Regions from separate parts of the Chelatococcus sp. YT9 genome, predicted to be linked through region 1. Evidence: predicted binding sites of a transcription regulator. Region 1 holds the regulator's gene; each other region holds the start of a gene.
The links. The regulator LexA, encoded in region 1, represses DNA repair genes until DNA is damaged. The targets are predictions, from matches to a motif close to TGTTCNNNNTGTGTTCNG.
Positions count from the first base shown of each region.

Region 2: the regulator LexA is predicted to act here: its motif matches at 2,038-2,055, upstream of KIO76_RS28045 (ATP-dependent helicase).
Region 3: the regulator LexA is predicted to act here: its motif matches at 2,764-2,781, upstream of KIO76_RS09660 (DNA recombination protein RmuC).

Region 1 is NZ_JAHBRW010000001.1:4,061,040-4,065,044, reverse strand. Features, by position in the region: gene KIO76_RS18775 (ABC transporter permease) at 1-400, opposite strand, end outside; gene KIO76_RS18770 (ABC transporter permease) at 410-1,327, opposite strand; gene lexA (transcriptional repressor LexA) at 1,782-2,483, shown strand; gene KIO76_RS18760 (ComEC/Rec2 family competence protein) at 2,461-4,005, opposite strand, start outside.
Region 2 is NZ_JAHBRW010000002.1:1,771,402-1,775,406, reverse strand. Features, by position in the region: gene KIO76_RS28045 (ATP-dependent helicase) at 1-1,986, opposite strand, end outside; gene KIO76_RS28040 (RraA family protein) at 2,247-2,927, shown strand; gene KIO76_RS28035 (ABC transporter substrate-binding protein) at 3,015-4,005, shown strand, end outside.
Region 3 is NZ_JAHBRW010000001.1:2,135,921-2,139,925, reverse strand. Features, by position in the region: gene hisC (histidinol-phosphate transaminase) at 1-623, shown strand, start outside; gene KIO76_RS09665 (prephenate/arogenate dehydrogenase family protein) at 616-1,572, shown strand; gene KIO76_RS09660 (DNA recombination protein RmuC) at 1,579-2,733, opposite strand; gene KIO76_RS09655 (peptide deformylase) at 2,889-3,410, shown strand; gene fghA (S-formylglutathione hydrolase) at 3,682-4,005, opposite strand, start outside.

The DNA.
Region 1 (4,005 bases):
TGACCGCATCCGCCTTGCCGCCGTAGTACCCCGCGATGAGGCCCATCGCGACGCCCGCGAGGCCCGATACGAGGACAGCGAAGATACTGACGAAGAGCGTGATACGGGCGCCATAGATGATGCGGGAGAGAATATCGCGGCCGAGTTGGTCGGTGCCGAGCCAGTATCCCGGCACACCGCGCTCCATCAGCGCCGGCGGACGCAGGCGCAGGGTTAGCTCCTGGGCATAGGGATCATGCGGCGCCAATAGCGAAGGCGCCAGCGCGAACAGAAACCCGATCAAGATGATCAAGAGGCTGAGCTTGGCCGCCTTCTTCGCCACGAGGCGCTTCAGCACGCCGCGCCAGCGGCTTTCGATGGGGGTGGGCTCCGCTGCAGCGACAGGCGGTGACAAGGACATGGCGCCGCCTCAGTTGTAGCTGATGCGCGGATCGAGAACCGCGTAGAGGAGATCGACGACGAGGTTCACGAACACGAAAATGATCGCGAAGGTGAAAACGACTGCCTGCACAACGGGAAAGTCGCGCGCGTAGATCGCTTGGATGGCGAGGCGCCCCACTCCGGGCCAGGAGAATACCGTTTCGGTCACTACGACGCCTCCCATCAGGAGACCGACCTGGAGACCAATAACGGTGAGCACGGGAATGAAGCCGTTCCGCAGGGCGTGGATCCACAGCACGGTGCGCTCACGGGCGCCCTTGGCGCGGGCTGTACGGATATAATCCTGCCGCAGCACGTCGAGCATGCAGGACCGCGTGACGCGTGCGATCAGCGCGACGAGATTGAAGGCAAGGGTCGCGGCCGGCAGAATGAGATTGAGCCAGGAACCGCGTCCGCCCGAGGGCAGCCAGCGCAGCCATACGGCAAAGACAATGATCGAGATGATGCCGAGGTAAAAGCCTGGCAGCGCCTGTCCCATGAGCGTGATGCCGCGAATGGTGATATCGGCGGGCGTATTGCGGCGATAGGCAGCGGCCACCCCCGCCGGCACGCCGATGAAGAGCGCCATGGCCATCGTTGCGGCGGCCAGTTCCGTGGTCGCACCAAGGCGCTCCCAGACGAGGCTCATCGCCGGCTGGTTGAAGCGCAACGAGGAGCCGAAATCGCCCATGAGCCCTTTGGCGAAGAATGTGACGAACTGCTCCCACAACGGCTTGTCGAGGCCGTGCACGGACCGGAAGGCGGCCCTGGCCTCCTCGGTCGCGTTGGTCGGCAACATGAGGTCGGTCGGATCACCGCTTAGACGGGTCAGAAAAAAACACACCAGCATGATGCCGATGAGCACCGGAATCGTGAGGATGAGTCGCTGCACGATGTAACGGCCCATACATAGTTCCCCTGCCACCGTCGCACGTCTTTGAGAGCGACGGATCGCATTTTGCGACCGCTTGATTTGAAGTTGAGACGATCTTATCGGCCATGCTTAAATTCACAAGCATGAATTTCATGATGAACGATATTTCCGATTTAAAATTCACAAATTCGGAAACTGCATGCGCGGCCCCAAGTCATCCGTCCGGAAAGATGGGTGGCAGAGTTCGCAAAGAGAGAGCCTGTTGATCAGCAGAGAGGCGGCATACGGAGCGGCTGAAATCAGCCGCCCGCCTCGGGCGCGTGCTTTCGGGGTTGCGGAACACATAGAGAACAGCTATCGTCGTTCATGATTTGTTTCCTACTTCAGGAGCACAGTATTGAATAGGTGCGATTGCTCCTAAAAACTGATCGATCCTGGTGCTGGATGTGTTGGAAGCGGGCAAACGAAAGGCGGGGGTGGTCACAACATGCTGACGCGCAAGCAGAACGAGCTTCTTCGCTTCATCCACGAGCGGCTGCGGGAAACAAGCGTACCTCCCTCCTTCGACGAGATGAAGGAAGCGCTTGATTTGAAGTCGAAATCAGGCATCCATCGTCTGATCATCGCTCTCGAGGAACGCGGCTTTATTCGCCGGCTTCCTAACCGGGCGCGCGCTCTTGAAGTCATCAAGTTGCCCGATACCGCGATGGCCGCCGTGCCGCGTGGAAAATTCAGCCCAAGTGTGGTGGAGGGGGGCCTGGGACGTGTGCGCAACCTGCCTCCTGCGGCAGAAACCGATGCGCCAAAAACGATTTCGGTCCCGGTGATGGGGCGGATCGCCGCCGGCACGCCCATCTCAGCGATCCAATCGCGCAGCAACACACTGGCCATTCCGGTCGAAATGCTGAGTGCCGGCGAGCATTTTGCTCTTGAGGTCCGCGGCGATTCGATGATTGAGGCCGGCATCCTTGATGGCGACACGGTCGTTATCCGGCGCCAGGACATGGCGGATACGGGAGACATCATCGTTGCCCTGATCGATGATGAGGAAGCGACGCTTAAACGCCTGCGGCGCCGTGGCTCCTCGATCGCGCTTGAAGCGGCTAACCCGGCTTATGAGACGCGCGTGCTCGGCCCTGACCGGGTTCGGATACAGGGCAAGCTCGTCAGTCTTCTGCGTCGCTATTGAGGGGCGCCCTCTCCTCTCCCTCCTCGTTAGCCTCCGGTGCCGCATCGAGAGGATCGAGACTTTGGTGCCTCGAGGATGATGCAGCGGCTGGCGTTTTTGGGTCGGGTGGACGGCCCGCGGGCTGGGCCGGTTTGCCACCGGTGATCCAGGGACGCGATGCGGTGGAGAGCGCCTGAATTCGGCTGAAGCCGGCGCTAAGTGGATCCTCTACGAGCATGATGGCACCGCTGCGGTCGAGAATGGACCGGTCGATGATAGTGGCGGCCTCGCAGGTGCGTGGCGCCTGCAGCGGGCTCACGATGACTGCAGCACGTCGGCAATCCTCCGGGAAGGCACGTTTATCACGCACGAAGGCGATCATCTGACCGCTCTTTAAACGTGCGGTGCAGCCGAGCCGGTCACAGTGTGTGGCATGGCGCAGGGAAGGATCGTCGATAGCCCGCCCGTCACCGTCGGCTCGCAGCCACTGCTCCAGCACAAAGCCCGACGGCTTGCCGAGGACGATGAGCCGGCTGTCGGCGGCGCGCAGGGCGAGGCCGCTCGCGCCACGATCAATGTAAATGTCAGGAGGCTGTGCGCCGTGCGCCATCGCGAGCCCGATTACCGCGGGACACAGCGCAAGCCAGCGCAAGGCTGTTGTCCATAGGGTGATCCAGAGGATGGCGATGACCATCAGGCCGAGAGCGCCTACACCGAAAGCCGGCACGACCACGCGCGAGCGTTCGAGCTCGGCGACCGCGCGGGCGGATGCCAGCACCGGCACTGTGGCTTGGCCGATCAACCACCAGACCGGCCGGTCGAGCTCAAAGAAAGACGCAAAGACGCCGAGCACCGAGAGCGGCATGACCGCAAGCTCGATCAGCGGGAGCGCCATCGCGTTCCCGAGCAGACCAAACGGGTTGAGCGTCTGGAAATGATAGGCGCTAAACGGCGCCGTGGCTATGGTCGCGACCGTAGTGGTCGTGGTGAGCAGAAGCGCCCACCGCCCAACCGACCGCAGGCAGCCATAGCTGCCAGATGAAGGATCTCCGCCGACAAGGAGCCCCGTGGGCTTGACAGCAAAGGCGATCATGCCGGCGACAGCGGCGAAGGACATCTGGAAGCTAGGCCCTAGCAGGGCTTCAGGGCGCAGGGCGAGGCATATGAGTGCGGACAAGGCGAGATTGCGCATCGACAGTGCGGGTCGGTCGATCAGGATCGCGCCCATCATGACAATCGTCATCACGAGAGACCGCTGGGTCGCGACTTCCGCGCCGGAGAACAGACAGTAAGCCGTGGCTCCAAGCATCCCGATGACAGCAGCGATCTTCTTCACGGGCCAGGCGAGCGCGATCGCCGGCCACAGCGAGAGCATGGCTCGCGCGGCCCAGAACAGGCTGCCCGCAGCGAGCGCCATATGAAGCCCGGAGATCGATACGATGTGGTAAATGCCGGCTGCGCGCAAGGCATCGTTGACCTCCTCCGTGATCAGTCCGCGCTTGCCCGTAACGAGAGCCGCCGCAAGGGCTCCCTCCTGCCCGCC
Region 2 (4,005 bases), on a different contig from region 1:
CCAGGTCGAGACCTCGAAACGCGCGAGCAGGCTCGAGGGGATGAAGCGCGTGCGCGACGCATAGACGTGCCGGTCACCCTGCGGGTTCTGCCCGTATGTAAAAAACCGTTGCGGGACAACGAGATGCAGGCTGTCCTTCGCGCGTGTCATCGCCACGTAGAGCAGCCGCCGTTCCTCCTCGACCTCCTCCTTCGTGCCAACCGCGAGATCGATCGGGATACAGCCGTCGACGGTGTTGAGCACGAAGACCGATGACCATTCCTGGCCCTTGGCGGAATGGATCGTCGACAGGATGAGATAATCCTCGTCGAGATGTGGCACGCCGGGCTCGTCGCTGGTCGCATCGGGAGGATCGAGCGTCAGCTCGGTGAGGAAGCGTTCGCGGGAGGCATAGCCGGCCGCGATCTGCTCCAGCTGCAGAAGATCGGCGCTGCGCACCGCGGCCTCCTCGTGGAGACGCTCCAGATGCGGCTCGTACCAGCGGCGGGCCTGTTCGATGTCGGCCGGCCAGGTGGTGTCGCCGCGGCCGATGGCGGTCAGCATCGCGACGAAGGATGTCCAGTCGTCGCCCGCGCGCGGCGGTGTGGGCAAAGTGGGGAGCAGGGCCAGCGGCTCGTTCGCGTTCGCCAGGGCATCGAGCACACGTTGCGCGGTGCCTGGCCCCACACCCGGTAGCAATTGCATGGCGCGGAAGCCCGCCACGCGGTCACGGGGGTTCTGCACGAAACGCAGGATCGCCAGGATGTCCTTGACATGGGCCGCGTCCAGGAACTTCAGCCCGCCGAATTTCACAAAGGGGATATTGCGGCGCGCGAGCTCGATTTCGAGCGGCCGGCTGTGATGGGTCGCGCGAAACAGCACCGCCTGCTGCTTCAGCCTGGCACCGGCTTCCCGGTTGGCGAGCACGCTCTCCGCGATATAGCGCGCCTGTTCCGCCTCGTCGCGCACGGTGACGAGGCGCGGCTTCTCCGCGGAGCGGCGCTCCGTCCAGAGATTCTTGGTGAAGCGTTCGCTCGCGAGGTCGATGACGCCGTTGGCGGCCGCCAGAATGGGCTCCGTGGAGCGATAATTTCGGTCCAGCGTGATGATCTTGGCCGCCGGCGTGAAACGCCTGGGGAACTCGAGGATATTTCTAACGGTGGCCGCGCGGAACGAATAGATGGCCTGCGCGTCGTCTCCGACGACCGTGAGCCCCTCGCCCCGAGGCTTCAGGGCCATCAGGATGGAGGCCTGGAGGCGGTTGGTGTCCTGATACTCATCGACCATCACATGGTCGAAGCGTCCGCCGATATCCTCGGCCAGCACCGGATGAGCCGCGGCCCGCGCCCAGTAGAGCAGGAGATCGTCGTAATCGAGCACGTTCTGCGCCTGCTTGGCTGCGACATAACCGGCGAAGAGCTCCCGGAGCTGGTCGGCCCAGCTGGCGCACCAGGGAAAATGGCGACCGAGCACATCCGCGAGCGGGATCTCGGCGTTGACGACACGCGAGTAGATTGCAAGGCAGGTACCCTTGGCCGGAAAACGCGTCTCGGTCCGCGAGAATCCAAGCTCGTGGCGGACAAGGTTCATCAGGTCGGCGGAGTCCTCGCGATCGTGAATCGTGAAGGCCGGATCAAGGCCGATTTCATCGGCGCAGTCCCGCAGGATGCGCGCGCCGATGCCGTGGAACGTCCCCGCCCATGTCAGCGCATCGGCCAGTGGCCGGGCGTGGGCTGGCAGCACGCGGTTGCAGATGCGCTCCACCCGGCGCGCCATTTCGGCGGCGGCCCGCCGCGAGAAAGTCATCAGCAGGATGCGCCGGGGATCGGCGCCAGCGACGATGAGATGGGCGACGCGATGGGCAAGCGTGTTCGTCTTGCCCGATCCAGCGCCTGCGATGATGAGGAGTGGCGGTGCGATGGTTGCCTTCGCATCCACGACGCCATGCTCAACAGCCTGCCTTTGCTCCGCATTCAAGGTTTCGAGATAGGCTGCTGCTACCGACACGAGCGAGTTGTCCTGCGAATCATCCTGAAGTCATCAGCATCCACGTTTCCAAATTCTCGTTTTGTTCGCAACGTAAAGGATCAAAATCCGCTATTTGTCGCGGCGTGCCGGTCCTGTCGCGGAGTCCTCGGCCCCTCTGCAAGAGGGGCTGGAGAGGCGTGAAAAGCCAGTTGACTCACTGTCCGCCCGGCCATAGTTTAACGATAAATCAAAACCGAGGCGGCCCGCTTCCAGGCAGCCCACCATTGACCGAGTGTGTGATGGCCGAGACCATAATTGATGCTTACCCGTCGTTGCGTGACATGCGAGAGCACTACTTCAGCGCCCTCTTGTCCGATGTGCTGGATGATCTGGGCTACGTGAACCAGGCGATGCCCCACACCATCCGGCCACTCGATGAGACGAGTGTGATGGTGGGGCGTGCGCGCACCGCGCTCTATCTTGAGGTCTACGAGCGGCCGCAGCCTGGCGAAAATCCCTACGAGCTGGAAATCGCGCTTGTCGACAGCCTCAAGCGCGACGAGATTCCGGTCTTCGCCTGTGGCATGTCCGGACGGATCGCGCCCTGGGGCGGACTTCTCAGCACCGCCGCCAATTTCCGTGGCTCCGCTGGCGCCCTCATGGACGGCTGCGTCCGCGACACGCGTGAGATCCGCTCCATCGGTTACCCCGTCTTCCATGGCGGCATTGCCCCGATCGATTCCAAGGGACGGGGGAAGATCGTCGCGCTCGATGTCGGAATTGAATGCGCAGGGGTAAAGGTCGCGAGCGGCGACCTTGTCTTTGGCGACGTGGACGGGGTCGTCGTTGTGCCAAGAGCTGTCGAGGCTGACGTCCTGCGGCGGGCTTCAGAGCGCCTCAAGGGCGAACGCAACACCTTGGCAGAGCTCGCGGCGGGCGAGACGCTGGCGAATGTCTTCGCCAAGTTCGGCATTCTCTGACCGGTTCGTTCTCCATACCGGCGAAGGCTGCGCCGCACGAAAGATGCCGAACGGCACGTCGCTTTAAACGCAACAAAGGGGATGAAGATGGCACTTATCAAGGCACGACTTCTGGCCTGCACTGCTGTGGCGGCTGGCCTTCTGAGCTGGGGGACGGCCGCGGCACAGGCTGAGATCTGCGGCCGAAAGGGGGGCGATCTCGTTTTCGGCATGGAAGCCAAGCTCAGCACGCTCGACCAGCACGTGAACGCTGCGAACGCAACACGCAATGTCGCGATGAACATCTTCGAGACATTGATGACGCGCGACGAGAACATGGCTCCCGTTCTCGACCTCGCGGAGTCGCTTGATGTCAGCGACGATGGGAAGACCTATACGTTCAAGCTGCGCCCCGGAGTGAAGTTCCACAATGGGAAGCCGCTGACATCTGCCGATGTCGCAGGATCCTTCGCGCGCTACAAGCGCGTTGGTATCGACCGATCGGCGCTGGACGCGGTCGACCGTTGGGAGACGCCCGATGACGCGACCTTCCGCATTATCCTGAAGGAGCCGCGCGCGACGTTCTTGGAAAGCATCTCGGCGTCGACAGTGCCGATCGTGATCGTGCCAGCCGACCAATCGAATGCCGAGCCGACTCAGTTAAAGCCCATCGGCACCGGGCCGTTCGAGCTGGTGGAGTTCGTTGCTGACAGTCACGTCAAGGTGAAGCGCTTCGACGGCTATGTGCCGAACAAGACGCTCAAGGGCATTTCGGGCTTCGCCGGGCAGAAGGAAGCCTGCCTCGATACTGTCACGTTCCGCACGCTCGCTGAACCCGGCGCACGAACGGCGGCGCTGGAAACCGGCGAGGTCCAGATTGTCGAAGACGTGCCGACGCTATCGCGTGAGAGGCTGACAAAAAACAAGGACATCAAGGTCGTTCAGCTCGACTATGCTGGCCTGAACCTGACTTATCCCAATCTTTCCCAGGCGCCGACCGACAATCTCAAGGTGCGCCAGGCGATTTTGGCCTCTCTGAACATGGAAGACATTATGGATGCGGCTAGCGATGGGGCTTTCAGCCTTAATCCGTCGTTCC
Region 3 (4,005 bases), 1.9 Mb from region 1:
ATCCGACCGGCACCTATCTTCCCTTCGACGAAGTGAAACGCCTGCATGCGGGCCTGCCCCCGCATGTGCTGCTGGTTCTCGATGCAGCCTATGCCGAATATGTCAGGCGCAACGATTATGCCTCCGGGCTCGAGCTGGTCTCGACGAGCGAGAATGTCGTCATGGTGCGCACCTTCTCCAAGATCTACGGTCTCGCGGCGCTGCGCCTCGGCTGGGTTTACGGGCCCGCCCACGTCATCGATGCGATCAACCGCATCCGCGGCCCCTTCAATGTCAACGCGCCCGCCATCGAAGCCGGCATTGCGGCGATTGCCGATGAAAGCCATGTAGCCGCTTCCATCATGCATAACGAGACATGGCTGCCCTGGCTCACGAAAGAGATCTCCGGGCTTGGCCTCAAGGTAACGCCCAGCGTCGGCAACTTCGTCCTGATCCATTTTCCAACCGAGGCGGGCCGTGACGCAAAGGCGGCGGACAGCTTCCTGTCCAGGCGCGGGCTTGTGTTGCGGGCTGTCGCTTCCTATGGACTCCCCAACGCCCTGCGCATGACCGTCGGCGACGAGGAGGCCAACCACCGCGTTGTGGCTGCACTAAAGGACTTCCTCGGGGGCGCGCATGCCTGACCGGCTGGGGCCACCGCGCGCCGACCCCCTCGTCGGGCGGCTCGCCATCATCGGGCTTGGTCTGATCGGCTCGTCCATTGCCCGCGCCGTCGCCCATCTCAAGCTCGCGGGCACACTCGTCGTCAGTGACGCCTCACCCGACGTGCGCAAGCGGCTCGTTGAGCTCCGCCTGGGGGATGCCGTGGCCGACACTGCAGCCGAAGCAGCCGACGGCGCGGATATGGTGATCCTGTGCGTGCCGGTCGGCGCCTGCGGTGATGTCGCGGCCGAGATCGCCGGGGCCCTGAAGCCCGGCGCGATCGTGTCCGACGTCGGATCGGTCAAGGGAGCCGTCGTCGCCGCCGTTGCCCCCCATCTCCCGCCTGGCGTGCATCTCGTGCCGGCGCATCCGGTGGCTGGAACCGAGCATTCCGGGCCGGACGCGGGCTTCGCCACGCTCTTTCATAATCGCTGGTCGATCGTGACACCGCCGGAAGGCGCCGATCCCGAAGCAGTTGCGGTGACACGCGGGTTATGGGAGGCCATGGGCGCTCAGGTCGAGATCATGACGCCGCAGCACCATGATCTGGTCCTCGCCATCACGAGCCACGTGCCACATCTGATCGCCTATAATATCGTCGGCACGGCCGCCGACCTGGAGACCGTGACGCAATCCGAGGTCATCAAATTCTCGGCCGGCGGCTTCCGCGACTTCACGCGCATAGCGGCCTCCGATCCGACCATGTGGCGCGACGTGTTCCTGACCAACAAGGACGCCGTCCTCGAAATGCTCGGCCGGTTCAACGAAGACCTGGCCGCCCTCCAGCGTGCCATCCGCTGGGGCGATGGCGAGGCGCTGTTCAACCTGTTCACACGCACCCGCGCCATCCGCCGCAGCATCATCGACATGGGGCAGGAAACCGCCGCGCCCGACTTCGGCCGGCGCCAGGGCGAGAGCAAGGACGGCTGATAGCCCTCATTCAGCGGCGCGGATCTCCGGCGAGGCGCTCCGGTCCTCGAAATCGAGCGCCTCGATGCGCTCGCCGCGCTTGACGATCTTGTCCGTGGACGTGCGGATCTGCGCCACGTCCTCCTGCGCCTGACGGAAATGCGTGTCCAATTTTTCCACGCGGTCGCGCAGCCTGACGACATCTTCCAGAATACGGCGCACTTCGAGCTGGATGGTCTCGGCTTCCTCGCGCATGCGCGCATCCCGCACGAGAGACTGCATCACCTGAATGGCGAGCGCCAGCAGCGACGGCGAAACGATGATCACCCGGGCGCGATGGGCGCGCGCCACGACATCCTCGAAATGCTCCTGCAGGTCTGCATAGATCGCCTCCGACGGCACGAACAGCAGCGCCAGATCCTGCGTCTCGCCAGGCACGAGATATTTCTCGGCAATATCCTTCACATGGGTCGCCACGTCAGTCTTGACCCGCGCCGCCGCCGTGCGGCGCATCTCGTCGCTGGTGGCCCCACGAAACGCGAGAAAGCTCTCCAGCGGAAACTTGGCATCGATGACGAGGGGATGATCACCCGGCAGGCGGATCAGGCAGTCCGGCCTGCGGCCGTTGCGCAACGTCGCCTGAAAGGCATAGTGCCCGGCCGGGAGACCATCGCGGACGATCGTCTCCATGCGCCCCTGACCATAGGCACCACGTGCCTGCTTGTTGGCTAGGATATCCTTGAGACCGACTACTTCGCCGGTCAGGTTGGTGAGGTTCTTCTGGGCCGCGTCGATCACTGCGAGACGCTCGTTAAGGCGTGCGATATGCTCACCTGTCGTTCGCGACGAAACCTCGAGCCCCTGCCCAACGCGATGCTGGAGGCCGTCCAGCCGTTCGGCAACGAAGCGGGCAAAATCCTGCTGGCGCGACCCGAAGATCTCGGCGATCGTCTGCAGCCGGCCCGTCATCTCCGCCTGGATGCGATTGAGCTCAGCGACCTTGTCGTCCATCTCCCGCGCCCGCTCGGCCGCCTCAGCGGCTTCGATCCGGCGCTCACGATTGGTGCGCGCGATGAAAACAGCGAGCAAAAGCAGAATAACCACCGCTGCGCCCGCCGCGCCGACAATGATTTCGCCTGCGGTGAGCGGATATCCTGCCAGGTTCAACAGGGTCTGATTCATCGGAGAACTGAGACTCGCCTCACCATCAATGCGAACAAAAGAAGAACACATTGACCCTTGCGGCGCAAGTGATTATGTGGCTGTTACACTGTCGTTTTCAGGCCTCGACAGCATCGTCCCACAGCTTCCTGTAAAAGGCCCTGCAAGTCTGCGCCATGGCTATAAAACCTATCGTCCTTATCCCAGACCAGCGGCTCAAGACCGCATCCGAGCCTGTGACGGAGATCACCGACGAGATCCGCACGCTTGCCGCCGACATGCTGGAAACGATGTACGACGCGCCAGGAATCGGTCTGGCAGCCGTGCAGATCGGGGTCATGAAGCGTCTGCTCGTCATCGACGTTGCCGGAAAGGATGAGCCGCGCGCGCCGATGGTGGTGATCAATCCCGAGATCACGTGGGAATCCGACGAAGAGTTCAGCATTCACGAGGAAGGCTGCCTTTCGATTCCCGACTATTACGAGGAAGTGGAGCGCCCGGCAAAAATCCGCGTGCGCTATATGGACCTCGACGGCAAGACCCAGGAGATCGAGGCCGAGGGCATACTCGCGACCTGCCTGCAACACGAGATCGACCATCTCGACGGGGTTCTCTTCATCGACTACCTGTCTAAGCTGAAGCGCGACCGGGTGATGAAGAAATTCACCAAGGCTGCGAAGCGCGAAGCCGTGGGTTAAGGCCACCCGGCGGTTGGCGCCGCCGTGGTCATTCCGGAGCAAGCCGGAGGCTTGAGCCCCGAATCCATGAACACGTCGGGACCCTACAATACGCCATCCGTGGTGCTGGATCCCCTTCCCGGCGCTGCGCGCGCCGGGGATGACACCCCTTCGGAGAACGCTTCCCCCCTGTGTTTGTCTTGGCCTCTTTGTCAGGGACCGTTGTCATGGCCGAGCTTGTCCCGGCCATCCCGACGGGTGAGGCGGCGCACTGCCACGCCGCATTGTACCCTCACGCCCTGAGCCGCTCCGCATGCCACTTCAGGTGATCCGCGATGAAGGTCGCGATGAAGAAATAGGAGTGGTCGTAGCCCTCCTGCCGGCGCAGCGTCAGCGCAATGCCCGCCTTCGCGCAGGCCGCCTCAAGAAGCTCCGGCTTGAGCTGATTCGCAAGGAACCCGTCCGCGGTACCCTGATCGACCAGGAGATCCGCGACGCGGGCGCCGTCCTCGATCAAGGCGCAAGCGTCATAGGCGCGCCACGCGGCCTTGTCCGGGCCGAGATAGCCGCCCAAGGCCTTCTCGCCCCACGGGCAGTTCATCGGCGAGACGATCGG